2 regions of the Neobacillus sp. NPDC093182 genome follow, and region 2 is predicted to be linked to the other one. Evidence: a T-box and tRNA genes for the amino acid it is inferred to sense, from the RefSeq annotation. Region 2 holds a T-box; the other holds one or more tRNA genes.
What was found. A T-box is a leader RNA that pairs with one kind of tRNA and senses whether it is charged. The one in region 2 lies ahead of metG (methionine--tRNA ligase), so its partner is inferred to be a tRNA-Met.

Region 1: it encodes a tRNA-Met, which carries the amino acid that the T-box ahead of metG (methionine--tRNA ligase) is inferred to sense. The anticodon was not compared.

Annotation. Positions count from the first base shown of each region.
Region 1 covers NZ_JBIVOI010000026.1:47,410-62,405, reverse strand. The annotation lists gene cysK (cysteine synthase A) at 1-140, opposite strand, end outside; gene ACIQAA_RS30550 (peptidyl-prolyl cis-trans isomerase) at 304-1,200, opposite strand; gene hslO (Hsp33 family molecular chaperone HslO) at 1,226-2,104, opposite strand; gene ACIQAA_RS30540 (type III pantothenate kinase) at 2,119-2,904, opposite strand; gene ftsH (ATP-dependent zinc metalloprotease FtsH) at 3,016-4,962, opposite strand; gene hpt (hypoxanthine phosphoribosyltransferase) at 5,096-5,641, opposite strand; gene tilS (tRNA lysidine(34) synthetase TilS) at 5,667-7,055, opposite strand; gene ACIQAA_RS30520 (protein kinase domain-containing protein) at 7,211-8,227, opposite strand; gene ACIQAA_RS30515 (VWA domain-containing protein) at 8,196-8,933, opposite strand; gene spoIIE (stage II sporulation protein E) at 9,029-11,509, opposite strand; tRNA gene ACIQAA_RS30505 (tRNA-Met) at 11,736-11,809, shown strand; gene ACIQAA_RS30500 (S1 domain-containing RNA-binding protein) at 11,925-12,368, opposite strand; gene ACIQAA_RS30495 (FtsB family cell division protein) at 12,452-12,730, opposite strand; gene yabQ (spore cortex biosynthesis protein YabQ) at 12,861-13,493, opposite strand; gene yabP (sporulation protein YabP) at 13,490-13,792, opposite strand; gene ACIQAA_RS30480 (RNA-binding S4 domain-containing protein) at 13,883-14,152, opposite strand; gene yabN (bifunctional methyltransferase/pyrophosphohydrolase YabN) at 14,170-14,996, opposite strand, start outside.
Region 2 covers NZ_JBIVOI010000002.1:417,866-432,861, reverse strand. The annotation lists gene ACIQAA_RS06755 (zinc ribbon domain-containing protein) at 1-35, opposite strand, end outside; gene ACIQAA_RS06750 (hypothetical protein) at 175-363, shown strand; gene ACIQAA_RS06745 (hypothetical protein) at 500-943, shown strand; gene ACIQAA_RS06740 (HAD family hydrolase) at 1,040-1,843, shown strand; gene ACIQAA_RS06735 (PTS fructose transporter subunit IIABC) at 1,887-3,761, opposite strand; gene pfkB (1-phosphofructokinase) at 3,764-4,690, opposite strand; gene ACIQAA_RS06725 (DeoR/GlpR family DNA-binding transcription regulator) at 4,687-5,439, opposite strand; gene ACIQAA_RS06720 (SCP2 sterol-binding domain-containing protein) at 5,609-5,974, opposite strand; gene ACIQAA_RS06715 (YggT family protein) at 6,206-6,490, shown strand; gene ACIQAA_RS06710 (NAD-dependent epimerase/dehydratase family protein) at 6,650-7,519, shown strand; gene ACIQAA_RS06705 (GNAT family N-acetyltransferase) at 7,539-7,976, shown strand; gene ACIQAA_RS06700 (hypothetical protein) at 8,058-8,204, shown strand; T-box leader at 8,256-8,530, shown strand; gene metG (methionine--tRNA ligase) at 8,782-10,416, shown strand; gene ACIQAA_RS06690 (GNAT family N-acetyltransferase) at 10,601-11,107, shown strand; gene ACIQAA_RS06685 (GNAT family N-acetyltransferase) at 11,104-11,553, shown strand; gene ACIQAA_RS06680 (glutathione S-transferase family protein) at 11,571-12,572, shown strand; gene ACIQAA_RS06675 (GNAT family N-acetyltransferase) at 12,582-13,091, shown strand; gene ACIQAA_RS06670 (hypothetical protein) at 13,103-13,297, shown strand; partial or broken gene ACIQAA_RS06665 (GNAT family N-acetyltransferase) at 13,336-13,590, shown strand; gene ACIQAA_RS06660 (DUF454 family protein) at 13,647-14,030, opposite strand; gene ACIQAA_RS06655 (DUF2269 family protein) at 14,170-14,622, shown strand; gene ACIQAA_RS06650 (hypothetical protein) at 14,780-14,996, shown strand, end outside.

The DNA of each region.
Region 1 (14,996 bases), on a different contig from region 2:
CGGTCTTTTACACTACTGCCCGGGTTAAAATATTCGAGCTTTAAGTATACCTCTGCACTGTTCTCATCTACTAATCTGTTTAATTTAACAATAGGTGTTTGACCAACTAATTCTGCAACTGAATTTGCTACACGTACCATTAGAGCACCTCTTTCTAATTCCGAGTATTTTTATTGGTATTAAAATAAATTTATCAGCTTTCTACTAGTTTTGTCAACCATTTTGCAGTACAAATTTCCCAAATTTTCAATTACATTATTCTAAAATTTAAAATAAAAACACAGAAATAATTCTGTGCTTCTCTTAGTTTGCTGATGTTTTCCCATAAAACCATTCTACCTTCGCTTCTTCCCAGAAAGTTGTGGCGGACGCTGATGTTTTCATTTGTTCAAGTGCCATTTCTCTGCGAATTTGCTGTTTAACATCTTCATAGGTATACTTTTTACCCTTTATTTTTCCTTCAAGCTTAACAATGGCAAAACCCTGTTCAACTTGGATGGGATCACTCCAGGCACCTTCTTTTAACTTCTTTGCCGCTTGTAAATATTCAGAAGGATAGCGTTCTTCCCCTTCTAGAAGAAAACCTATATCTCCACCCTCATTTGCAGAAAATTCTTCAATGGAACGTTCCATCGCCAGTGCTGAGAAACTGGAACCTTGCTCGAGTTCCTTAATCGCCTTTTCTGCTTCATCATTTGATTTCACTATAATATGTGATACATGGTAGGCATCAGGAATGGTAAACAGTTCTTTATACTCCTCAAAATAGGCTTTCATCTCTTTTTCAGAGACTTTTACATCTCTTGTCAGAATTTCCTCCTGCAAAAGACTGTTTCGAATATGTTCCTTCCATTTCTTCTCGGTTGTCTTTTTATTTTCACTTGGCGAGCTGTATGTAGTTTGAAGAATTCTATATTCACGTTCCACATCTTTTTCGGAAACCTTAATGTTATATTTAGCCGTCATTTCTTTTATGACTTTTTGGTCGATCATATCCTTAAGTACATCTTTTCCGTATCTTGCCTCTAATTCATTCAGCCATTGCTGCCTTGTAATTTCACTTTTCCCCACTGACGCGACGACTTCTTCACTGAGAGCTGTCCCGCTTATCTCTTTCACTTTGGCTAGGAAAAAGATAAGCGTTACACAGTTCAACAGAATTAGCGCTGCAATTACAATCCATAGCTGCTTTCGCCTCAACTGCTCCTCCCCCCGCACTGCTTATTTATTTTGCCTGACTCTTTAATTCCTCTAGCTCTTCCCTTGTGAAAAGATACTTTTCATTACAAAAATGGCAATGTGCTTCAGCCTGTCCGTCTTCCGTAATCATATCGTCTATTTCGCCTCTGCCTAAACCAACAATCGCATCTGCAAAACGATTCTTTGAGCAGACACACTTAAATTGAACAGGCATTGTCTCTAAGACATTTACCTGATTCTTCCCGAAGAGTTCTTCCAAAATTTCTTCTGGCGTAAGACCTTTCTTTACTAATGTTGAAATAGGAGCAATTGTTTTTAAACGTTCCTCTACCTTTGTTATGGTTTCGTCCTTAATTCCAGGCATTAGTTGAAAAATAAATCCTCCTGCAGCGAGGATGGTATCGTCTGGATTTACCAGGACACCTACTCCAACTGAGGAAGGCACCTGTTCCGAAGTAGCAAAGTAATAAGTGAAGTCTTCACCTAATTCACCTGAGACGATTGGTACTAGACCCGAGAAGAAGTCACGAAGACCGGTATCTTTAACAACAGACAGAGTGCCCTCAGTGCCAACCGCACGGCGCACATCTAACTTCCCATGCTCATTTGCTTCAAAGTCAACTTGGGGATTAGATACATACCCTCGAACATCACCCTTGGCATTACTATCTACTAAGATGACGCCAATTGGGCCGCCCCCATCAATTTTAATCGTTAATTTGTCCTCACCCTTCAACATTGCCCCCATCATTACACCAGCTGTCAGGGAACGCCCTAAAGCGGCTGAAGCGGTGCGCCATGTTTGATGGCGTCGCTGCGCTTCTGATACTATTTCCGTCGAACGGACAGCATATGCTCTAATTTGACCATCATAGGCCAAAGCTTTTACTAAATAATCACTCATTATGTAACCCCTTTCTAGTTGCTACTTTTTATATTCTCCATATTTCTCTTATAGATTAGCTGTAATCCTTTTAAAGTTAAAAATGGATCGACGATATCAATAATTTTTGATTCTTGGGCTATTAAGGAGGATAACCCGCCCGTCGCAATGACAGTAGGTTTTTGATCACTCTGATCCATCATCCTATTTACAATCCCTTCGACCTGTCCTACATATCCGTAGACAATTCCAGCTTGCATTGCGGCAACGGTATTTTTACCAATTACGCCTTCTGGACGTGCTATCTCTATCCTTGGCAGTTTTGCAGCCTTTGAATATAGTGCCTCTGTCGAAATACCAATCCCTGGAGCAATAGCCCCGCCCATATATTGACGCTGTTCATTGATATAACAATAAGTGGTTGCCGTACCAAAATCCACAATAATCAAAGGACTGCCATATTCATGTATGGCTGCAACTGCATTAACGATTCGATCAGCGCCTACTTCTCTAGGGTTTTCATACTTGATATTTAGTCCCGTTTTAATCCCTGGTCCAACTACCAATGGAGTAAGTTGAAAGTATTTTTTACACATTCTTTCTAAGGCAAACATGATTGGCGGCACAACGGATGAAATGATTATGCCATCAATTTGCGAAAACGAGAGGCCTGAAGCATCAAAAAGGGATTTAATAATCATCCCGAACTCATCTTCTGTTCGGTTTCTGTTCGTTTCTACACGCCAGTGATATTTAAGCTCTTCCCCTTTATATACACCTAAAACAGTATTGGTATTCCCTACGTCGAATACAAAGATCAAAAGAATCACTCACTTTTCTGATTTAACTTGTGTCACACTGCAAACATCATATCATAATTACTTTTTATCGTGAAAAAAAAGAGTGCTATTTATAAGCACTCTCTTAGAAAATTACTTTTCATCTGTTTCAGAAGTCTTGCTGGCAGGATCTTCATCTTTTTTTGTATTAATCGTTACTTTCACGTCATCTGTTTTTTTAGTATCAACTTTAATACCTTCTAGCTCAGATGCAGACTCAGGCATACGCCCATTTGCAATTAAGTACTCAATTTGTTCTGCATTAAGCGTTTCTACTTCAAGAAGAGTCTTAGCAATCAGATCAAGTTTATCTCTGTTCTCAGTAAGAATCGTTTTAGCTCTTTCATAACATTCTTTCAGAATGCGTTGAATTTCAAGGTCTATTTCAAAGGCAATCGCATCAGAATAGTTTTGTTCATTATGAATGTCACGACCTAAGAATACCTGACCGCCTGATGCTTGACCGAACTGTCCAACTCCAAGCTTGTCACTCATACCAAATTCAGTAACCATTTTCCGAGCAATTCCAGTTGCGCGTTGGAAGTCATTGTGAGCTCCCGTACTTACCTCACCAAAGACAATCTCTTCTGCAACACGTCCACCCAATAAACCAACAATTTTATCAAGTAATTCTGGTTTTGTCATAAAGTAGCGGTCTTCCCTTGGAAGCATCACGGCATAACCACCTGCTTGACCACGAGGGACAATCGTAACCTTATGAACCATGTCGGCTTCATTTAAGATTAGTCCAATTACTGTATGCCCGCTTTCATGGAATGCAACAATATTGCGTTCTTTCTTTGAGATAACACGAGTCTTTTTAGCAGGACCGGCAATTACCCTGTCCGTTGCTTCATCAATATCTTCCATGTCGACCTTTTTCTTATTCTGACGTGCCGCCACTAAAGCTGCCTCATTTAATAAGTTTTCTAAGTCAGCACCTGAAAAACCAGGTGTTCTCATAGCGATATTTTTTAAGTTAACAGATTCATCTAACGGTTTGTTCTTTGCATGTACTTTTAGGACTGCTTCACGGCCATTTACATCTGGACGGTCAACAGTGATTTGACGGTCAAAACGTCCAGGACGTAATAATGCAGGGTCAAGAATATCCGGACGGTTTGTTGCGGCAATAATGATGATTCCTTCATTCGCGCCAAATCCATCCATTTCAACTAATAATTGGTTCAAGGTTTGCTCTCGTTCATCGTGACCGCCGCCTAAACCAGCACCACGTTGACGGCCTACTGCGTCAATTTCATCAATAAAAATGATACAAGGAGCATTTTTCTTTGCATTTTCAAACAAATCACGTACACGGGATGCACCGACCCCGACAAACATTTCAACGAAGTCAGATCCACTAATAGAGAAGAAAGGAACGCCAGCTTCACCTGCTACTGCACGTGCCAGTAAGGTTTTACCTGTTCCTGGAGGCCCTACAAGCAGGACTCCTTTTGGAATACGTGCACCAAGTTCAGCAAACTTTCTTGGATCTTTTAAGAATTCTACGACTTCAACTAATTCTTGTTTCTCTTCATCTGCACCTGCGACATCTTTAAATCGCGCTTTCTTCTTGTCATCATTATAAAGCTTCGCTTTACTCTTACCGAAGTTCATCACACGGCTGCCGCCGCCTTGAGCTTGGTTCAATAAGAAGAAGAATAGGATAAAGATGATTACAAATGGAATAATGGAGGTAAAGAAGGTTACCCAGCCGCTTGTTTCCTTAGCCGGCATAACTTCTACCTTCGAACCTGCTTCATCAATACGTTCTAAGATTTTTTCACTATTCGGAACGTATGTTAAAAAGTTCTTACCGTTTTTTACCCCTTTTTCAAACTGCCCCCGAACTTCAAAGACACCACGTTCAGGCTGCATAGAAAATGAATCCACTTCATTCTTTTCTAAATGGTCAACAAACTCATTGTAGGAAATGTTATCCGTAGGTTCGTTGCTGCCATTAAAGAAGCTTACCACGCCAATAATGACTAAAAATATCAATAAATAAAAGATGGTATTACGGAAAATCCGATTCATCTCTTACCTCCTCCCGCGATAAAAACTTTTTTAGATAGTATCATAGAAAATCATTCCAATTCTTAAATTACTGTTTCTAACTACGTAGACCTTTTTTGACAATGACACTTGCAATAGCCCTTTTAGTTTTCACTTAAAGATTATCGCTATATACTTCCGGTTTTAAAACACCAATATATGGAAGATTTCGGTATTTTTCGATATAATCCAATCCGTACCCAACCACAAATTCATCTGGGACAATAAAACCGACATAATCTGCTTTTATTGCACTCTTCCTTCCTGTTGGTTTGTCAAGTAAGGTAACAATTTTGATTGACTTTGCTTTTCGGTAACGGAATAAATCAACAAGATAGCTTAGGGTCAAGCCGCTGTCGATAATATCCTCAATGATCAAGATGTCTCTTCCTTCCACCGAAGTATCTAAATCCTTTAGGATTTTTACTTCTCCTGAAGATACCATGGCAGTACCATAGCTTGATACATCCATAAAATCCATCTCCAAATAGCAATCCATTCGTTTTAGTAAATCAGCCATAAATGGCATGGCACCCTTTAAAACACCAATTGCGAGAGGGAAGCGGTCTTGATACTCTTCTGTTAATTGAGCACCTAACTCCTTGATTTTTCCCTGAATTTCTTCTTCAGTAAATAAAACCTTTTCAATATCCTGTTTCATAATAATTGTGCCTCCTAGAAGATCATTACTTATGATATGTGAGTAGTATATACTGACTTGTTGAATGATTAATGCCTTCAAGTGCTGATTTTTTTATTCCAGGAAGCCAAAGAATACACCCATTTTTGTCAGTAATTACAGGCCAAGCATCACGATCCTGGAGAGGAATTTTGCTATCGATAAAAATATCTTTTAGCTTTTTTGTTCCTGACATTCCTTTCAGGTTCATGCGGTCCCCCATTTTTCTCGTTCGAATCTGAATGGGCAGTTTAATCTTGTCAGCAGGAAATAATGCATAATATCCTTTTGTTTCAATGTTTTCTTTATCATTAATGACATCCATTTTTACACTTGCACCAGTAGGTAATTCAATTACGCCGGGTTCTATCATTTCGAATAAATAGGAGCGGGATTCACTAACTTCAAATTGGAAAGACAGTAGTGAATACGATCGAATAACCTTTAGACCGTTGGGAAAATCAAGTGTTCCAGAAGGATGATGATGTCGAATTAAAGATAGAACATGATCAATATGTAAAGCAGAAAGTGACATTGGTATTACTTTGTAAAGATAGTTTAATATTAGTTGAATCCCTCTTCTTTGTAAAGAATTTGGCATTTCCAAAAAAGGAATTATGTCAATGGTAATTTTATTCTTTTCTCTCTTTTTCATTACTTTATTCATTCTTTGGACAGTTAATTCCTGAAGAAGTATTTCATCATTCTGCAGTTCTTCACTAAAACGTTGGAAATGTTCATGAACATGCTGATTTTCTGCTTTTAAAAAGGGAAGAATTTCGTTTCGAAAACGATTTCTGCTATAAATACTTTTTTTATTACTAGGGTCAATTCTAGGCACCAAATTTTGCTTCTGACAATATTCCGCAAGCTCTGCCTTCGTTAAAGATAAGAAGGGACGGAAAATGTATCCATTTCCGAAGGGTCTCATAAACGGAATACCGGCTCTCGCGGCACCGGAACTTCCTCTTGTCAGCCGCATTAATATCGTCTCAACCTGGTCATCTCCATGGTGACCAAGGGCAAGATAGTTATAACCATATTTTTTCATTACTTTTTCAAAAAACTCATATCTTGCGTGTCTAGATGCCACCTGTGAGTTTTTCTTTGTTTTCTTAATAATCTCGGGAACATTTATTCGTGCCATTTCAAAAGGAATTCCCCTTTGTTCGCAATAATTTTTCACGAATAAAGCATCTTCAAGTGACTCCTGACCACGAAACATATGGTCCACGTGTGCTGCAACAATGGAGAGATTTTTCCTTTCCTGCTGGGCCCACAAATAGTGAAGCAATGCGAGTGAATCTGGACCGCCCGAAACACCAACCACCATTTTTTTATTTTCCATTTCAAATGAGATGCGGTTAAGCAGTGCTGCTACCTTTGCTTCTAACATTCTGCATTCTTCCTTAAAAAAGTTTCTTTAATAATTAATTTGAATAATCCTAGCTTACCACTTTTATGACAAAAGTATCAAAAACAAAGACCTAATGGTTTAGGTCTTTTTTTCCTTCCCTTTTATACGTTATGATTCACCATTAGTTTCAAAAATCAAAGAAGTTTTTGAAAAATATATAAAATGTATAAAAGTGCAATAGACATCATGATGATGATTGTTTCTGCCCAGCTGCTTTTTTTCTTTTTCTTTCGGTAATTATGCCTGGTTTTTGGCTGACTTCCGGTTTGATGAATCTTTTGTGTTTGAATCGTGCTTTTGGGATTAGCTGCAGTTGCGGCTGATTTATGGACTGTTCCGTGATTTTGACTGCCCAGGGCCAACGACATTATTTCGGTTCTCATTTGAAGTGCATTTGTGTAATGTCCTTGGAGGGCCTTTACGATGACCTTTTCGAATGGATGTAAATCTTTTTGTCTTCTAATGGCCTCTCTAAGCTGCGGGAGACCACCTGTTGTTTTGTTAAAGCGTTTTGGATAGACGGTATTAACCATAATCATAGCAACAGCAAATAAATCATAAGCAGGGTCGGCCTTTCTCGTTCCTAATCCCCAATATCCTCGATCATAGAACTCAGTGAATTCCTTAATTGCTCTCCCTTGAATCGTTGTGCCGCCAACATCAATGCACCTAATCTTTGGTGTTGGACCGGTAACGATTAAGTTTTCTGGTTTTAAATCTCCAAATACCCAGCCATTCTCATGCAGTTTATTCAAGTCATTTAATAATTGAAGAAAGAGGACAGTGGTCCATGATTTCCCCTTATTCTGAATAAAAGTCAGCAAGTCCGGTCCTTGAATATATTCCATCGTATAAAATGAAATCTGTCCTGTGTTACTATTCCAGTCATCCACATCAAGTAAAGAAGGCCCGAGGGCAGACCCTTGGACCTTTGCAAACGACCTTAATACATTCACCTCTGAGGTAATGGACATCCCGTTATCGCTCATCTTTAAGGCTACTTGCGAATTTTTAAACTTTGCAAGGTAGACAATGCCGTTTGCTCCATATCCTAGTTCCTTTAAAACTGTATATTTATTCGAATGCCATTTCCCTGTGATTACAGTGCCTGGAGCTACTTTACATCGACTCTTCAAGGAATGATTCATCATCACCGGTCATGAGACTCCTTAATGAACGTTTTGAATTAAATGAAGATAGAGCCGTACGGATTGCTGGTCCAGTTGGAGTAATTCCCCCTGTTGTAAGCTGAGAGAAGATACTTGTCAAAGATTGTAGCTTTGGCGTCCAATCTAGAATTTGTTCGACATCATTCTTTTTCCCGGGAAATACAAAAACGGCAAACTGATTATCACCTGTACGTGCATTTAAGCTTAGGGAAAGGTCAAGCAGGGCTTCTTTAACTGTTGGAAGCTTGTGTTTCATGCTTGCGCTTGTATCGACAAGAATCAACACCTCTAATTCGACAGTTTCTCCAAGTTCATCGACTACTTCCATGACTTCCCCTCTTTTCTCAGGAGGAAGATCTTCGATTGTCTGTGAACGCCCAAGAATTTGCTGAAGCTCCCGGTTTACTACACCTTGGATTGTCTGTGTCATTGCTTTTCTTGTAACCATTTGAACGGTTTGGGAGAGCTGCTGTGCATAAACAATTTGGCTGACTCCGCCTCCGGACATCGCTATTCCCTCTATTTCCGTCATTCCCTTTTCATCAATCACATCTTGTTCCATTACACCGATAACATTTACAGATATACCTTGTTCTTTTGCAAGTGCAGCCATGGCAATGGGATCTTCCCCTTGATTTGAACAGCCGTCTGTTATTAATAAAATCTGACGAATTTTCCCTGTATACATACTCATTCTCCCTCCACTTTTCGAGTTACCCCCATTTTCGACACTGTGGAGGGGATTTATACATATTTAAAGGATATACCGGATAAAATAATTGATTACGCTCGTTTCTTCATCTTTGTAACAGGGATACTCGCCCATTTAGGTGTATTGTGCTTTATCTTTGCGACCGCAATGGTCATATCATCACCAATCAAGTTATCCCGTGAACGAATCACCTCTTCCAATATTAGATCAGATATTTCCTGAGGATCCTGCGTTTGTAATTCTTGTATTTTTCGTTTCATCCACAAGTCATAATTTTCTACATGCTTTGGACCCTCAAAGATTCCATCACTCATCATAATGAGTAAATCTCCGGCTTTTAATTGCTCACTGACCACATCCACTTCAAATTCTTCTAAGATTCCTATCGGCAAATTACTGGCTTGGATTTTGATTACTTTATTTCCCCTTTTAATAAAACTAGGGGTTGAACCTATTTTTAAGAATTTCGCTGAAGCGTTTTGAAGATCAATCATCGCTAAGTCTAATGTCGCAAAAATTTCATCTGTCGTTCGAAGCGATAGAATGGAATTGACTGACTTTATGGCGACCTTTTCATCAATACCTGATTGCAGTATTTTTTGTAAAAGCTGCAGTGTCTCTTTACTCTCATAATGAGCTCTTTCTCCATTCCCCATTCCATCACTAATAGCAATAGCAAATTTCCCTAACCCAAGTTCCATGGTTGAATAGCTGTCACCTGAAACAAAACCGCCATCCATTGCAGCATGGGCCATTCCTGTTTCAACTGTATAAGCTTTTGACGATTGGAACACTACATGGCAGAAACCATTAGGATATGCAGCACATTCTTCGGAGGTAACGATAATCTGTTCTCCGAGAATATCAGATAGCATTGGTGCAATTAACTTTTCACACTCCCCATGTCCATTGCAAAATGGAACGGACATTTCGATATCCACATTTCCTGACTCAAGACTATAAATCTCGACATGCTCAACCTGGACACCGAATGCTTGAATGGACTCCAGAATTTGTTCTTCCTGCTTATGATGATTCTCTCTTTCGCGCTGGATCTCTTTTGCAAAGTTATCCATTACCTCGGAAACACCGAGGAGTTGATCTGCTACTAGTTTCCTGCTTTCCTGAACCTGTTTCTTTAATTTTTGGTTCGCTTGATAAAAGGTCAACTCCTGCCCAACTGCCTCATATACTCTTTTTGACCGGGTACAGTGCTTGTCCCATTCACGAGATAATTTAGGCGAAACTACGCCATCATTTTGATCCATCTCATGAATAATCTCTTCTAGATACCCATAGGTTGTATTAAAATTCTTCGCCCAGCACTGTTCCTTTTTAAAGCAAGTATTACAGGTTTTTTCCGTTACATGGCTCATAAAATAGTCCATTTCACGTTCATCTTCTCCATTGCTAGGCTTTGTTTCCATTTGTGAAAAACTATTTGAAAGTGCATGGAAGACACTTGAAAATTGAGCCACTCTTTGTGCCGTCACATCGCGCATTTTTCGCATGTATTTCTGTTGTTCTGTTGTATATTCTGGTGTACCAGGAATATATTTGGCCAATTTAGAAGTAAATAGCTGCGGTGTTAATAGGAAAAGTACAATCGCTGCAGCGGACTCCAATAATGTAATAGTTAATGGGCCCGAACCACCCTCCTGACCATACATTCCAATTAAAAGAGTTGCTATAAATAAACCAATCGCAACGCCTATTTTCTTCCCTTCTTTTAATAAACCGCCCAGTACCCCCGAAAACGCAAGCAGGCTCATATGATAGAAGCTTGAAACACTTGCAAGGCTAAAAATTAAACCCGTTACGACACCTACTGTCGAACCCACTGTGGCACCGGCAATAAATGAAAATACTAAAACCAGATAGCGAGACATAATATGCTCAAGTGATAAATCGTAAATTTTCCAGCCGATTGTTCCGGTCATGATTGAAGCAAGCATAATGATTAAGCAGACAATTTCCTCTGTTTTTAACAATTGTCTGCGCTTATTCAAGATTAATAAGGGGATGCTCTGTAAGAAGATTAGCGTTAGAATAAACGATAGACTGGCCTGAACACCAACCATCATTGCGTCATAAAGTGTCAGCTGCCTAGAAATAATAAAAGCCTCGGCTAATTTCCCCATCCCTAGAATGATGGCAACAAAAAATGGGATCATTCTCATTTCATTTTTAATCCATTTCTCACTAATTCGATAAATAACTAGAAAAAGAATGGATACCAAAAATGTAAATGCTGCATTCTTCAATGAGACAGTTGCTGCGCCCGCAACCAATCCTACTAGTGCCAGTGGAGACCGATCTCTTTTTATTAAAAAGACTGCAGCGAAAAAAGGCAGACTAAAGGGAGCAAGCGTGGATAGTATCAAAGCTCTTCCTAATAAGAAACCTACAATCAGTAACAGGTAACCCTTTATAAGAAAGAAGGATTCAACTTTTAATTGGAATTTTTTCAAGACGCCGTCCCAAGACCATTTAGAGGATCGAAAGTTAACCTCTCCGACCGGTTCTAGTAAACTCCGTTCTAGCTTTTCCATAAGTCACACTCCTCTATTAATTCTTGTTAAAGACTATTATAAAATTAATAGATTCAGAATTTTGTCAAATTAGTGAACGTATGCAAAGTTTCGTTCGACGGTTTCCACTATATTTATTCAAATAATGTTGACAAATCGAAAGGATGTCGGAATACGGAATAACTAAAAAAACTAATTGACACTATTAGTTTTCACCTGTATTATATTCATTGTGTCTTGAATACTTGGCGGTGTAGCTCAGCTGGCTAGAGCGTACGGTTCATACCCGTAAGGTCGGGGGTTCGATCCCCTCCGCCGCTATCTATTAAAAAGCGTCGACTTTTTCGACGCTTTTTTATTTTTGGCAAACAAAAAAGACAAGCCGCTTGACCTGTCTTGAATAGGCAATATATGTTTTTTATAAATAAGCAACAAGTTAACCCCTTCTAGCTCCTCTTCCGCCACGCTTAGATTCCGTATGACGTTTTAAAGAAGTTAAACGATCCTCACTATCTTTTAAAAACTTCGCCATTTTTGACTCGAACGTCTCTACTCTAGGAGCATTCCGATCATTTTGTCTGCCCTGACGAGGACGTTGTGAATGTGAGTTCGAGTGTGAATGGGATCTTTGCGGCGCCTCAGGTCTATCTTTTGCCTTTTTTATGGATAGCCCAATTTTCCCATCTTTCTCGACATTGATGACTTTAACCTCTACTTGGTCACCAACTTTAAGATGATCATTGATATCTTTCACATAATTGTCAGCAACCTCACTGATGTGTACGAGTCCAGTTGAGCCATCAGGCAGCTCCACAAAAGCTCCGAAATTTGTAATCCCTGTTACCTTTCCTTGTAACTTGCTGCCTACTTCGATTGACATAAAAAGAATTTTCCTCCTTAAGAAATAAAAAAATCATACCTGTTTTATATTATACAAAATGGCAAAAAAAAGTGTCAATAAGACTAGTTATTGTTTGTTTTTACCTTTTTTTCTTCTGGTATATTGAAGATAATTTCACCATTTTCCGAGAAAAAATATTCTTTTCTAGCAAGCTTAGCAAGGTATTCATCATCATTAAGCTTTACGATATCTTCTTTAAGGATTTGCTGTTGTTTTTTTAATTGCGTCAGCTCTTGTTCCAGCTGTCTCTTTTGTGCCACTTTTTTATCCAAAGTCGAGGATTGGGAAATAAAGCTAGTAATCATTAAATATGACATGACAGCAGCAAATACTAAAAACAAGGAAAGTCTTCTATATAATAATTTCCTTTTCCTAGCTGAAGCAATTTCTGCTACTTCTTGCTGGTGGACATAAGTTGATTGGATTTTGGCTATATTCTTTTCTTTTACTGAACTCAGTTCCCATCCCTCCTTACTCTTTTGGTTTTTTCCACTTTTTGCTCCACTTTACTAAATAGTTCTTGATTTCCATAAAAATTCCTGCCGTTTTATTATATAACTTCTCGACGTATTTTTTAATACTTTTCGGCAAAAGTTTCCAAAGAATTAATATTATCTTCACGATTGGCACCCATAGTACCTTAAGAATAAACAATAAAACCTTTAAAATAAATTTGACAAGGGAAAAAGTCCCCCTGCCAAGTAGAATAATAATAGAAATTAGCAGCTGAATGATGCCTACGACAGGTTTATAGATAAGCAGTTGGAAAGTCCTTCTTAAAAACTGATAAAGTGCTATTACACTTCTTATCATGAATTCAAGTAATTTTAAGTATATACCTTTAAATAAACTTTGATAGGCCGCGAATCCGCAAAGAAGGGCAACGAAAATGTAGAAACGTAACTCTCCATTGTTAACAAGGAATAGAATGTAAAAGATAATTAGTGCTTGAATGACCCAAAACATCAAGTCATTAATAAAAACAATCCATGACTTTCGGTTAGGCCGGTCTAAGAAACGCTGATAGGTATCAAACATAACTCCAAACAGCGAACCCATCCCAATCATTGAAAGCATGGTGAGGAATTGAGTGGAGAGTGTCATCGGAACAACTTACTAAAGAACCCTTTAGCTTTCTCCCCATGCTGTTCATCTAAGTACACTAAGTCAAATATCTTTCCCTTAATGGAGACAATCCCCTTTTCTACATCGAGGTTTTTCATTTGCAGGTTTTGCCCTTTAATCGCTAAAAATCCCATAGAAGTTTCTAATAAGAACTCCTCATTATCAAAGCTCTCTACTTGTTTAACACCTGTTATATCGAGAAGTTTTCTTCCCCTCATGATGACATCATGCTCTGGAACAGTACTTTTGACAGGATTTGTTTCATAATATTGGCTCATCATTCATCCCTCACAATCATTTGTACAACCATTTATTACATTTTTATGTAAGGGATAAATGAATTAGAACAAGCCTTTTCGGTGCTATGATTAGAACTGTGTTTCGCCAATTCTTTCGTCTTTAATAATCGTGTACATTTCAGCTGCTGCTTCTTTGCGAGTTGTATCTTGAATTTGATCAATTCTTGCTGTAACCAGTCTTTGTCCAAGACGGATTGTAATTTCGTCACCAACTTTTACTGTGGAACTTGCTTTAGCCTCTTTTCCGTTTATGAGAATTCTCCCTTGATCGGAAACCTCTTTTGCCAGAGTCCTTCTTTTTATTAGTCTTGATACCTTTAAATACTTATCTAATCTCATTAAATGCTCCCCCGTTTCTAAAGTCCTTTTGATTTTGCTTCATCCCAAAATTGATCAAGCTCCTCAAGTGAATGCTCCTCAATAGACTTACCGCTTTTCTTTACATTTTCTTCTATAAATCGAAATCTTCGAATAAACTTTTCATTGGTTTCAAATAACGCCTCTTCAGGATGTATTTCCAGAAACCTTGCGACATTCACAAAAGCAAACAGGATATCACCAAATTCTTTTTTAGCCTCAACAAAACTTGCCTGCATTATCTCATTCTCAAATTCCTCAAGCTCTTCTTTCACTTTCTTCAGAGCTGGTGTTATTTCCTGCCAATCAAAGCCAACTTTTGCCGCTTTCTTCTGAATTTCGTAAGCTCTTAATAAATTCGGCAACGATTTGGAAATACCCTCAAGCAGAGAGGATTCTGTTTCGCCCTTTTCCTGCTTCTTAATTTCCTGCCAGTTACGAAGAACTTCTTTAGAATCCTCTGCTTTCTTATCGCCAAAAACATGTGGATGTCTGCGAATCATTTTCTCCGATAGTACCTCAATGATATCCTCAATCGCAAAGTAGCCTTCATCCTCACCGATTTGGGCGTGAAGCATAACCTGCAGCAAAACATCACCGAGCTCCTCTATTAAATGGTCAATATCACCACTATCAATCGCTTCGATTACTTCATAGGTTTCTTCAATCAAGTACTTTTTTAATGACTCGTGTGTTTGTTCCTTATCCCATGGACAGCCATTCGGACCTCTTAATACAGCAATAATCTCCCGCAGCTTGGAGAAATTTTTCAGCATGATTTGTTCATCCTGTACAGGAGGTACATAAACAGACGTCAGATTATCAA
Region 2 (14,996 bases):
CTAGAACCACATTTTATACACCCTTTTTCGCTCATTGCGATCCCCCCTGTTATGAACCTTTCCATTTATTTACGGAAAGGGCAGTCAAAATGTTTCATAATAATCAAATATTTTAGCTTGTACCCTTACATGAAAAAGGGTAAAATGCAATAAAACTAGAAAAGAGGGATGAAAGTGGCATTTGATGTTTCCATGTTAGGTATGGGTTATTTCAGCCTAGAGGCTGCAGCCGTTGATAAAAGTCCAAGTGAGATGGTAATCACTGACGATAAAGAGGAAACCTTTTACATCGTATCACGAGAAGTTTATGAAGATGGGCCCAAACAAGAAGGATATAAAATTATCGTTAACGAAGGAGAATAATATCTCTATTAACAAAAAGAAGCGTATATCAACACGCTTCTTTTTGTTTTGTAAAAACTAATCAAACGTTTGATTAAATTTTTTTAATAAAAAAATAGCCATCTTGGAAATCCTATACAATGGAGGGGATGCGCTGGTGATTTTTTCTACAAAAGGGGACGCTCATAAGGTTTTTCTGCGCTTGAAGAGAACGGTACAAAATGGCGATACCATCAAAAGCATGAAGGAATATCAAGAAATCGAAGAAATCCAAACTCTATACAAGTCTCTTGACAGCAATACTTTGCAATTGATTCACTACCGAATGATAAAAGAATACAACGGGTCAGGAATGATTCCTATTCTGGTTTCCTCTGCCCCCTGGCTGCTACTTTTATTTTCAAAGCAATTATCTGCCTATTTATTTCATGAGGGAAAATGGCTGTGGGCAGGTTTTTGTATCGTTTATATCTTTACACTAGCAGTCAGTGTGATTATCCATTTTAGTGAAAAAGCATGGGCAGCGTTTCATATGGAAATCATCCAAGATATCTTAAAAGAAAGAAAAAATGAAAATGCAAATGGACATCCCAATCCTTAATGTCCCCTTGACATCTGCCAGAATTAAACTTTTTGTATTCATGGAATATCTGATATAGTAGTCTTTGAGAAAGATAGGGGAGAGGAAGATTACACGATGAAATGTTTCTCAATCGATTTAGACGGTACTTTGTTAAATTCTGAACATGATATAACTGAAGCCAGCCTGCAAACCATTCATGAATTACTTGAAGATGGTCATGAAGTTATTTTGAACACAGGTCGTGCTTATGGCGACGTCATTAAAATAAAAGCATTAGAAAATTTACAGATTCCAATTTTCTGTGTCAACGGAGCTGTTTTATTTTCGCAAACAAGAGAACTTTTATATGAGGCGACTATATCGCAAGAAATGTATAGAGAAATTTTTCCGATATTAAAGGGATTAGGTGTTGGAATACTAGTGTATACCAATTATGGAGGATTTCCATCCACTTTACCTCCGCTGCATAAAAAAAGCAAAGAAGAGTTAAATATTCTTTTTGAAGATTTCAATTATGATGAGATTCTTGAAAAAGATCAGTTGAAAATCTATAAATTAATAGCTTTAACACACCATGATGAATTAGAAAAAGTCGAAGAGGTTAAGATGGCTCTCGAGGGTAAATTTGATATTTCAATGGCTTCTTCATTCCCAAATAATGTAGAAATCACTTCAAATGAAGCGCATAAAGGAAAAGCATTACTGCGGTACCAGAAAATGTTGAATCTTGATTTTGAAGAGATTATTGCTTTTGGTGATGGCGGAAATGACCTTGCGCAATTTGAGGCAGCAACCACATCTGTTGCAATGGCTAATGCACCGCTTCATGTACAGCAAAAAGCAGACATCATTACTAAATCCAACGATGAAGATGGCTTTGCCTATGCTGTTCGTCATTTACTTAATAATGAAAAATAATCAAAAAGCCCAAACTCCCGAAGGAATTTGGGCTTTTAATCATTTAGTTAGAAACTGGCTTTTTCAAGAAGCCCATTAATAAAGCAGCAACAATTGAACCAATTACAACGGCAAGCAAATACATTAGCCAGCTGCCGTCAACCAGTGGGATAACGAATAATCCACCATGTGGAGCGCGAAGTCCGATACTAAACATCATTGATAAAGCACCAGCAACCGCTGAACCCGCCATAACAGAAGGGATAACACGAAGTGGATCAGCTGCTGCAAATGGGATAGCTCCTTCTGTGATAAAAGAAAGTCCCATAATATAGTTCACTTTGCCTGCTTCTTGATCTTGTTTGCTAAACTTTTTCTTAAATAATGTTGTTGCAATGGCAATGGCTAATGGAGGAACCATACCTGCCGCCATAATCGCAGCCATTGGTTCATAGACACCATTTGCTAGTAACCCAGTACCAAATACATAAGCTGCCTTATTGACTGGACCACCCATATCAAACGACATCATTAATCCTAAAATAATTCCAAGTAATACAGCATTTCCTGTACCTAAACCAGATAACCAATCAGAAATAGCTGTATTTAAAGCACCAACAGGCTTATTAACAACAAATAACATAATGAAGCCGGTTAAAGCAATCCCTAATAAAGGATATAACAAGATGGTTTTAATTCCTTCAAGAGAAGATGGCATGCCAGATAGAATCTTTTTCAATCCTACTACTAAATAACCTGCTAAGAAACCTGCAACAAGCCCGCCTAAAAATCCAGCTCCGCCACTTGTTGCCAGCATTCCGCCGACCATACCAGCAGCAAAACCAGGGCGGTCTGCAATACTCATGGCAATAAAACCTGCTAAAATTGGAACCATTAAGGCAAAGGCATTTCCTCCGCCAATCGTCATTAGTGCTTCAGCTATTGGATGATAGGTTGGATCATCAGGATTTGCTGAATTAATGCCGAACATAAAACTGATTGCGATTAAGATACCGCCGCCGACAACAAACGGAAGCATATTAGAAACACCGTTCATTAAGTGCTTATAAATAGTTGCTCCGAATCCTCTTCCACCAGTTTGTTCGCTTTCCTGACTAGATTTTCCGTTGCCGCTGTATAGTGGAGCGTCTTGTTTTAATGCTCGTTCGATGAGTTCTTTTGGCTTACGAATCCCATCAGCGACGGCTGTTTCAATTACATGCTTTCCATTAAATCGATTCATTTCAACTTTTGTATCAGCCGCTACGATAACGGCAACAGCATTTTCAATCTCTTCAGGTGTTAAAACGTTTTTAGCCCCGCCGGAACCGTTTGTTTCAACTTTAATATCAACACCCATTTCTGCTGCTTTTGCTTTTAGTGAATCCGCAGACATATACGTGTGGGCAATACCAGTAGGACAAGCTGTTACAGCAACAATAAATTGTTTCTTGCCAGCCATCGATTGTTCTTCTTCTTTTTCCTCTTGATCATAAGAATTAATGATCGTTAAGACCTCATCAGCACTATTAGCTTCTAATAGCTGTTTTCGTACTTCATCTTTTAATAGAATCGTAGAAAGTCGAGAAAGTGCTTCTAAATGTGTATTGTTTGCCCCTTCTGTAGCTGCAATCATAAAGAAGAGGTGGGAAGGCTGCCCGTCAAGAGATTCATAGTTTACACCAGCTTTTGATCTTCCGAATGCAATTGCTGCATGTTTAACAGCGTTTGTTTTTGCATGGGGGATCGCAATACCTTCACCAATCCCTGTTGTGCTTTGTTCTTCTCTTTTAATAATGGCTTTTTTATATTCTGAGCGGTCATTTAACTTACCTGCATTGTCTAAAACTGTTACTAACTCTTCAATTGCCCCGGTCTTTGTTGTACTTGTTAATGCAAGGTTGATGGTTTCTTTTGTTAAAAGCTCTGTAATCCTCATCATCATTCTCCTCTTAGGTTCGACTTTTCTACTTGTACTTGAGGGAGCAAGTCTTCCATTTTTTCGCGTGTGCATAATCCGATTGAAAAGGCAGTCGCACTGCCAGCTGCCACACTAAAACGAAAAGCTTCTTCTATCGATTTTGTTTTTTCATAGGAAGCGATAAAACCAGCCACCATGGAATCTCCTGCACCAACTGAGCTTTTCACATCACCTTTAGGGCTAGTAGCAATTAAGGCCAGGTCCTTATTGATCAGGACAGCTCCTTTATCGGCAAGAGATACAATCACGTTTTGAGCACCTTGTTTTACAAGCTCTTTTGCATAAGGAATGACCTCTTCACAAGAGTTGATAACTGTATTGAATAAGTCACCGAGCTCGTGATGATTAGGTTTTATTAGGAAGGGGTTTAATGGAAGTACCTTTTTAAGTAATTCACCTTCCGCGTCGACAACAAATTTCGTGCCATTATCATTACATAGTTTTACAAGCTCTTCATACGTACTTTCTGGCATAGTAGATGGGATGCTGCCAGCGAGCACAAGGATATCTTCACTTGTTAGTTCTCTAATTTTTCCTTTTAAGGCTTCGAAGTTTTCTTTTGTAATGTTGGGGCCTTTTGCATTTATTTCTGTTTCTTTATCAGATTTAAGTTTTACATTTATTCGTGTATCTTCAGTAACATTTACAAAGTCTGTGTGTATACCTTTGGATGTTAGGAATTTTTCAATATATTCACCGGTAAAACCGCCTAAGAATCCAAGAGCATGACTGTCAACGTCTAATCTTTTTAAAACTTGAGAAACATTAATTCCTTTTCCGCCTGGAAATTTGGTTTCCTTTTTTGTACGGTTTAATTCACCAAGCGTTACCTGGTCTACCTCTACGATATAATCAAGTGATGGGTTTAACGTAACGGTATAAATCATGATGTAACAACCACCTTAATTTTTGTTTTGCTGTGATATTGCTCCTGCGTATCAGGGTCTAATTCATTTGTGATAATCGTTGCCAGATGTAAGTCAGCAATTTTTGCAAAAGCAATCTCTGAGAACTTTGATTCATCCGACACCACAAATGCTTCACGTGTTAATGACATTGCTAATTTTTTAACCATTGCCTCTTCAGGGTCGGGTGTGGTATAGCCAAATTGTGAGTGAATTCCGTTTACACCCAGAAAGCACTTATCAAAACGATAATGTTCTAGACTATCTAATGCCCCGCGTCCAATTAAGGCTTTCGTGGATGGCTTAGCATAGCCTCCTATTAAAAAAGTTTTTATATTTTTTTCAAGTAGTTCATTTACGTGTGTTAATCCGTTTGTTACGACCACGATGTTTTCTGGAAGGAAAGGAATCATTTCAAATATGGTGGAACCTGCATCTAAATATATACAGTCTCCTTCTTCTACTAAGCTCCCAGCGTATTGTGCAATTTGACGTTTTGGTTGAAGGTTTTTGGAGGATTTCTCCATCATGCTTGGTTCCTGCAGCTTTCCTTGCAGCCTTGCAGCACCCCCATGAACTCTCTTGAGAAATTTTCCTTGTTCCAACTGTATAAGATCTCTTCGGATGGTTGACTCAGAGGAATTTGTTAATTCCACGAGTTCTTGAAGCTTTACAGAATTTTTAACTTTTAATGCTTCTAATATAATTTGATGGCGTTCTGGCTCTAACATCATTACCGCCTCCTAAAACGCTTTCATGATTACTAATTTCATTTTACAATTGAAAACAATAAAAATCAATCATAAAAATTCAAAAACATTCTTTTTCATTCAAAAAGCACCAAATAAAAAAGGATGCCTCTTTAGCATCCTTGTAACAGATAGTGTTCCCAAAATAAATTTAAAATGGTTCTCTAATATTGTATCGACGTAAAATGGTCTCAATCCTCATGGCTGTACTCAAGTTTCCTAACACTCGAACTCTTCCAGTAAGCAGCGCCATCGTTCCGCTTTGTTTTCCTAATAAAAATTTCTTGAAATTATCGTACGATAACTGCATAGTGCAGGTTGGGGTGGTTTCTATTCCTTTTTTTATGGTTAGTTTTCTATCTTTAAAATAATGCTGATAGGTTCCTTTTTCTTCGCCATAAACGTCATACTGAACAACAGCGTCAAAACCTTTAATGGGACCGGGATTTTGATTGAAGATTTCTTCAATTCTTTCCATTAGGTCTTCCAAAGAATACTCTCTTATTGCTTTTGCCATTTAGTAATTCCCCCTAGAAATTAGTAAAACCAAAGCCTATTTCATAGTTTTATAATACTAATTGGGAACTGCGAAGGAGGTGAACTTTTTCTGAACTTTTTAGAGTCTTCATTCTTTTGAGAAATTAAACAATTTTAGTTAAAAATATAGATATATTTGAAACCTTATTGAGTATAATACGTATATGTACAGTAGCAGTATCGAAAAAAATTATAGATAGGAAGAATAAATTTGGGCACAAATATTTTAGTAATAGCAAATTATATCTATGATATTTATTATTGGTTAATTTTGATTAATATTTTTGGTTCCTGGTTTCCGCAATTTCAAACATCCAAAATAGGGTCGCTCGTTGGCAGACTGGTTAATCCTTACCTATCTATCTTTAGGAAGTTTATCCCGCCGCTGGGTATGATTGATTTTTCACCAATCATTGCGATTTTTGCGTACAGCTTTATAGGGAGATTTGCTTTAGAGGGTCTTCGCCAATTATTAATCATGCTCGGTGCATTTTAATTAAAAACGTACATATAGGGCTTTACTTACTTTGTCGTAAGTAAAGCCCTATTGCTGTTTTTTAAAAATTTTCCTTTGATTCAGGTCATGTTGAGAGTACCACTTAAATGGTAAATTGAGGTATTCTAGAGAATAGGATGATCTAAAGGGGAGATTAGGATGAAATCAGCGTTAATACTTGGGGGAACACAATTTGTTGGAAAGCGGCTGGTACAATTATTAATCAACGAAGGGGTCGAGGTTTCCATTGCAACAAGAGGTCTCGCGTCCGATGCCTTTGGTAATCAAGTTTCTCGATTGATAATAGACCGTGAAAATGCAGAGTCACTAGAAAAAGCTTTTAAGGATAAAAAATGGGATGTTGTATTTGATCAAACCTGCTACTCCTCACAAGAAGCACTTGATACACTGAAAGCACTAAATGGAAAAGTTCAAAAGTATATCTTTACATCGAGTCAGGCAGTTTATGACTTTGGGACCCATCATTTGGAGGAAAGTTTCAATCCATTCGAGTATCAGCCAGTATTAAAATCCAGAAGAGAATACATAGGCTATGTTGGATATCAGGAAGCAAAACGAGCAGCCGAAGCCATCCTTTTTCAGAATGCTGACTTCCCGGTCGTTGCCGTCCGCTTTCCGATAATCATTGGAAAAGACGATTATACGAATCGTTTACAATTCCATGTTGAGCAGGTAAAAGAAGGAAAACCGATGTTCATTGAACATCCTGACTTTAGATATAGTTTTATTGACTCAGGCGAAGCGGCTTCCTTTTTATTAAGTATGGCGAAGTCGGACTATGAAGGGCCCATTAATCCAGGCTCCGAGGAAGATATCAGTTTGAGCGACTTAATCGGATTAATTGAGAAACTAATTGAAACAGAAGCAAAATTAAGTGAAGACGGTCATCCATCTCCCTATAATTTACCTGGGTCGTGGTCAGTGAATACCAGTCTGGTTCAGTCATTGGGCTTCCGTTTTACATCATTAGATAGTCTTTTAAAATCTTTAATTCCGCACTATTCATAGAAAAATAAAGGGGGAAAATATGATGATACAAAGGGCAACAATAAATGATTTAAATTCTTTGTCGGAGCTATTTGATTCGTATCGAATATTTTATAATCAAGAATCAAACGTTGAAGGTGCAAAGTCTTTTTTAAAAGAAAGGTTAGTAAACGATGAATCAGTAGTTTTCATCGCCTATGATGAGACTAATCCGGTTGGCTTTGTTCAGCTATATCCTACTTTTTCCTCTGTGAGTATGAAACGGTCATGGGTCCTGAACGATTTATATATCAATGCGTCTGCACGAAAAAAGGGTTTTGGGGAGAAGTTAATTAAAAAGGCGATTGAATTTGCAGAGGAAACAGGTGCAAAAGGCGTGTCATTAGAGACAGGTCATGATAATGTAACGGCACAGAGCCTGTATGAAAAAATAGGATTCAAAAAGGAATCAAATTACTTTTATTATTTTTCATTGTAAAGGATATGGTTGTAAATTTTAGTAATTAACACAAACTACTTCTAGAGGGAAATTTAATCCATCAAAGAGGAGGTAGTTATTATGAATAATAATGAACAAAATACAACGATTATATCTAACGATGCGCTGCGCGGAAAACCTTATCTGGATATTGACCGTGTCATTACAGAAGGGAACCCGCATAGCTCCACTCATCATAAGAATGATTCGGGCAGGTCGGACGAATAATTTGATTGACTTTTTGAAATCATTCGAATACTATATTGTTAAATTTATCAAATAAAGGCAAAGAAGAGAAAAAGTAGAATGGCATGGTTTTTTCACAGAGAGCTTCGGTAGCTGAAAAGAAGCAAAAACACTCATTTGAAAAATGGTCTCTGAGCTTCGTACTGAACATACTTAAAGGTATTAGTAGGCTGCGACGAGTTTTGGCACTCGTTATCCATGTCACAGTATAAGAGTAGATTCGTACTCCGTACTTGCTAAGGCAAATAGTGTGAGCTATTTTGCGAAATAAGGTGGTATCACGTGGATTATCAAACCTCGTCCTTAACTTTTACAGTTGAGGGCGGGGTTTTTTTATTTTTTTGGCTGTGTTAAAGAATACTGTTGATCTTAGAACCTGTTGATTGGAGCGGAAGGCGCTCGACTCCTGCGGGATGAACGAGCTGAGTGAGACCCCGCAGGTCGTCACGACCGAGGAGGCTCACGGGCGAGCCCGCGGAAAGCGTAGCGCCTGGAGCGCAAATCAACAGCCAATTTTAACACTGCCTTATTTTTAAAAGAAAAAAGGAGGTTTTATTGGATGAGTATTTTTATCGGAGGGGCATGGGCCTATGCGAACGGTTCCTTGCATCTTGGTCATATATCAAGTTTGCTGCCTGGGGATATTTTAGCGAGATACTACCGTTTGAAAGGGGAACAAGTACTTTATGTTTCAGGAAGCGATTGTAATGGAACGCCTATAACGATTCGTGCGAGACAGGAAGGAGTACGTCCTCAAGTCATTACAGATCGTTATCACCAGGAATTCCTAGATTGCTTTTCAAAATTAGGATTTTCATATGATTGCTATACTCGAACCGATACCGAACATCACCACAAATTGGTTCAGGAGATTTTTTTTGAGCTGCTTGAAAAGGGTCATATCTATAAAAAAGAAATTGAACAAACCTATTGTGAGGAATGTGCCCAATTCTTGCCGGAACGATATGTGGAAGGAATCTGCCCTGTATGCAAAGAACCATCTCGCGGGGATCAATGTGATCATTGCTCAACTATTTTAGAACCCCATGAATTGCTGCATAGCAGATGCAAAATATGCGGAAATCCGCCTGCTACAAGATTTACTGAGCATTTCTATTTTTCCTTAAGCTCATTCCAAGCTCATTTGGAGAACTATGTACAAACAGCGGAAAATAACAAGCTTTGGCGGGAGAATGCTATTTCTCTTACGAAGAGGTATTTAAAGGAAGGTTTACAGGATCGAGCAGTTTCTCGGGATTTACCTATTGGAGTGAGTGTCCCTGTGGCTGGTTATGAAGAAAAGAAAATCTATGTTTGGATTGAGGCTGTTTCGGGATACTATACCGCCAGCAAGCTTTGGGCAAAAGAAGCTGGTAAGGATGATTCATCGTTTTGGAATGCTTCTGCTACATCCTATTACATTCATGGGAAGGATAATATTCCATTCCACTCGATTATTTGGCCAGGGATTCTGGCTGGACTCGGAAAGGAACCATTACCTACACATATCGTTTCCAATGAGTATGTGACCTTGGAAAAAAAGAAATTATCGACCAGCAGGAATTGGGCAGTATGGGTTCCTGATATTTTACACAGATATGATCCAGATTCTATCCGGTACTTTCTAACGATTAACGCACCAGAAAGCAGGGATGCAGATTTTTCGTGGAAGGAATTCATCTATAGTCATAACAGCGAATTATTAGGGGCATATGGTAACTTTGTAAATCGAACGTTGAAATTTATTACAAAATCATTTGATGGTATTGTTCCCGATAAAGTTGTTTCTTCTGTACTCCAAGATGAGGTCGATACTTTATATAAGGATACTGGCCGCTTAATTGAAGAGGCCACTTTCAAACAAGGATTGGAAAAAGTATTTGAGCTGGTGCGCTATTCTAATAAATACTTTGATGAGCAACAACCGTGGAAGCAAATCCACGAAAACGAAGAGTCTTGCAAGCAAACCCTAGCCGATTGCGTATATTTAATTGCTAACATTGCACATATCTTAACACCGTTTCTCCCATTTTCGAGCGAAAAGGTTATGAATATGCTCAATATTTCAGAGACAAACTGGAAACCATTTTTGGTTAAACCAATCGTTCTGTCCAATGTTGAGCCATTATTTGAAAGAATTGATCCCTCTAGAATCGAAGAAGAGCTTGAAAGATTAAATAAACAAACTGTTTAAATAAGTGGTCACCATAAAGGTTCCATGATGACCAAAAATCAAATAAAAAGCGAAAAGTGGTCATCATGAACGGTTTCTCATAGAATGACCTCCGATAGGTACCGACGCTCTTTTTTATTTTCTATCTTTTTTGAATTTTAGTAATATAGTAGGTATATTATAGATTGTTAAAGGAGGATGTCTCATGGAAATTAGGCAACTAACCTCTTCGGATGCAGAAAAATACTGGGATCTTAGATTAGAAGCTTTACAGCAGGCTCCGGAAGCTTTTTTAACTAGTTATGAGGACGCAATAAAAAGAGAAAATCCGATTGATCAAGTTGAAAATAATCTTTCAACAGAAGGAAATTACACATTTGGGGCGTTTGAAGGTGATGAGCTAATTGGGGTTGTAACGCTATTGCAAGAAAAATCCGAGAAAATACAGCATAGAGCAAACATCTTTGCGATGTATGTGACTCCAGAGAAACAAGGAGCAGGTGTGGGAGAAGCATTGCTCACACAGGCAATCAATAAAGCTAAATCAATAGAAGCAATCGAAAAAATTAACTTATCCGTTGTGGCAAGTAATGAGCCAGCAAAGAAGCTATATACAAAACTGGGATTTAAAGTATTTGGACTAGAAGAAAAAGCGATGAAACTGAATGGCGTTTATTTGGACGATGAGCATAGGGTGCTTCATTTAAAATGACCAAACTTACGATTAGACAAGCAGCCATACAGGATTTATCAAAAATAGTACCTATATTTGACTCTTACCGGGAGTATTTTAAGCAGCAAAAAGACCCGGTGATGGTGGAACAGTTCCTATTTGAAAAATTCGAACACATGGAATCGGTCATTTTTATTGCACAGCATGAGGATGAAGTGGTTGGCTTTGCACAGCTTTATCCTGTCTTTTCTTCGTTAACCCTCCAGCGTGTGTGGCTCTTAAACGACTTTTTTATAGCAGAGGAATTTAGGGGGAGCGGCGTTGGAACACAGCTTTTTGCGAAGGTGAAGGAATTTACTCTGCTAACAAAGTCGAAAGGTATTGAACTTTCGGTCGAACATACAAATAAGAAGGCATGGGCGTTTTGGGAGAAACAAGGATTTAAGTTAGATGAGGAATTCCGTTATTATTTTTATAAGCTATAAAAAAGAGGTGCTTTTAGATGGTACAAAAAGAGCAGGGAAGTCTTGCTGCTGAAATTAGCGGGGATGGGTCGTTTAAACGGCAAAAAAATAGATTTAATACACCGTTTGGATTCGGTGAAGGCGAGCTTCCTGTAGAGGCAGGACGATATCGTTTATTATGGTCAGCAGTCTGTCCGTGGGCACATCGCTCAGTGATTGTAAGAAGAATTCTTGGTTTAGAGGAGGTAATTAGTCTAGGTACGGCAAGCCCGATGCGACCTAAACTTCCGCATGTAGACTGGGAATTTTCTTTAGATGAAGATGGAGTAGATCCTGTACTTGGAATTCGCTATATGAGTGAAATTTATAAAAAGACTGATCCAGATTATTCAGGGAGACCGACCGTTCCTGTCATCGTGGATGTGAAGGAACAAAAGGTTGTGAACAATGATTATTTCAAACTAACAAACTATTTAGAAACAGATTGGTCGGCCTTTCATAAGGAAAATGCCCCAAATTTATATCCGGAATCTTTGCGTGGAGAGATTGATGCCTTAAATGAAATCATCTTCAATGAAGTCAACAATGGGGTATATAAATGTGGCTTTGCTCAGTCTCAGGAAGCATATGAACAGGCATATGATACTTTATTTGCAAGATTAGATGAACTAGAAGAGCGGCTATCAAAACAACGTTTCTTATTCGGAGACTATATTACTGACTCAGATGTACGGCTATATGCAACATTAATTCGCTTCGATGCAGCTTATTATTCAGCATTTAAAACCAATCGTAACCGGATCGTAGATTTTCCACACCTTTGGGGGTATGTAAGTGATTTGTATCAAACTCCTGGTTTTGGTGATACTACTGATTTTGATGCGATTAAGAGACATTATCATCTTTCGAATCACATAGCAAGCAATGATCAAAACGGTCATAATGGTATTTTGCCTAAGGGGCCGGATTTATCTGGACTTTATTCAGAACATAATCGTCAGAATATAAGCAATAAGGTAGAAAAATTTTTAATTGATTAGGAGAGTACTATGATCATTCGAGAAGCTTTGGAAAATGAATTACCTTATTTACGAGAGCAAAGGGTCAACGCTTATCTAGAACATTCAGCAGAAATTCCTGAAGGTCATTGGCTGGCTCTAAAGCAGGCAATTTTATCGGAGGGTGATAGACTTCCAGGTGTTGAGAGAATAGTAGCTGAAATCGATGGGAAGATTGCAGGAAGTGTGGTTCTGTTTCCGGCTAATATCGATGCGTATGAAGGAAATGTGGAAATACTGGATTATCCGGAAATTAGAATGCTTGCTGTATTACCGGAAATGCGAGGAAAAGGTGTTGCGGCCGCTTTAGTTGCCGAATGTATTCAACGGGCTAAAGCGAAGGGCTGTCATGCGGTTGGGCTGCATACCGGAGAATTCATGGAGACTGCAATGAAATTATATGAGCGAATGGGATTTGAACGACTGCCACAACACGACTTTGAACCTGCTAACGATGGAATCATTGTAAAAGCCTATCGACTTTCTCTTAATAAAGATTAAGGAGTCGCACTATGATTAAAATTTCCAAAGCAAACCCTAGCCATGTTCAAGGAATAGCAAAAGTGTGTTCTGATGGATATCGTGCTACATATGGTGAAAGTCATTCAGAAGAATATATTGAGAGAATCATAAGCGAGTTCTACAACACCGACAGAATTTTAGATGAAGTAACCAAAACCAGCAGGATTGGGGAGGCTACTTTGTAGCGGTCGAAAATGATGAAGTAGTTGGTGCCGGAGGTGGAGGAATGATCAATGATACAGCTGGAGAAGTTTTTGTGTTGTATCTGAATCCTAACCGGCGCAATAAAGGTATTGGAACCATGTTGCTTGAGGCGATTACGAAACAGGAGAAAGAAGAATTTAATGCCAGTGAGCAGTGGGTTTCGTGCAAAAAGGGAATGAGAAAGGAATCCCTTTTTATGAAGCAAGAGGATTTATTTTTCAGCATGAACAAAATGGGTATGGAAATGCAGATGGGGAAGACTACATATCACTGAGATATTGTCGTCAACTATAAATAACCGAGAGCTTGGAGTGTTTTCCTCGCTCTCGGTTATTTATTTGGTTCTGGCACCGTTTTTATTTTATAGATAAAGTAATAATATTTATAAAAAACAATCAATACCAGCATGAGCCGGACGAAAAAGCTTTCTAGGATAAAAAAAGGAATGGCGATCATCACGTCAGCAAATAACAAAATCGTCAATTTTTGTTTTAAGGTCATGGCCCTCTCTTTTACAAAGGTCTCTAAATGACGTTTATAAAGAGTTGTTCCTTTAAACCAACGCTCGAATCGTTCAGACCCCTTCACAAAGCAGTAGGAGGCTAAAAGAAGCAATGGAGTTGTCGGTAACACTGGTAAAACAAGACCCAAAACTCCCAAACCCAGGGCAATAAAACCGATGATGATATATAGAAATTTAATAATTTTACTCATGTTTGCTGCCCCTTCTGTCTTATTTAACTATATTATAGCATTAAAAAAAAGAAAGTTTTTTGACAGAATAAGTACATAAAAACCGTTTCAACCACCATTATGTTAGAATAATGGAGTCAAGATAATGGGGGTTGGTCAAATGACTTTCTATAAAATTCTCGTAGTTTTACATATTTTTTCGGCGATTATGGGAATGGGTCCTGGGTTTATTTTAACCACAGTGGTAAAGTCGGGAAAAACCATGACTGAGTTAAGGCATTCCTATGCCATTCGACATAAACTGCATATCTTTGTAATGGTAGGCGGTACACTTTTACTCATCACAGGTTTAATCATGGGCCTCATGAATCCCAGTCTGTTTCGTATGGGCTGGTATGTAACAAGTCTTGTTCTCTTTTTAGCTGCATTGGCAATTGGCCCGCTTGTATTATCACCAAGATCTAAACCGGTTAAGGCTTTGTTAGCGTCACATAAAGGCGAGGAAATTCCTGAAGAGTATTATCGTTTATCAAGAATACTATTCCGTTATGAACATTTGGAAAATGCTATTTTTATTGTCATTATCGCTTTAATGATACTAAAACCTTTTTAGTTTCCGCCCAAGGTGACCAAACACAGATGGCTCGAGTAACATAAGAGGATGGATTGTGCCGATAAATGAGAAGAGCAGGAATTACGGTAACAATAAGAGTCTCATAGTGCCGATAAGTGAATAGAGCAGGAATTACGGTAACAATAAGAGGCTCATAGTGCCGATAAATGAGAAGAGCAGGAATTACGGTAACAATAAGAGGCTCATAGTGCCGATAAGTGAAAAGAGCAGAATTTACGGTAACAATAAGAGATTCATAGTGCCGATAAATGAGAAGAGCAGGAATTACGGTAACAATAAGAGGCTCATAGTGCCGATAAGTGAAAAGAGCAGAATTTACGTTAACAATAAGAGGTTCATAGTGCCGATAAGTG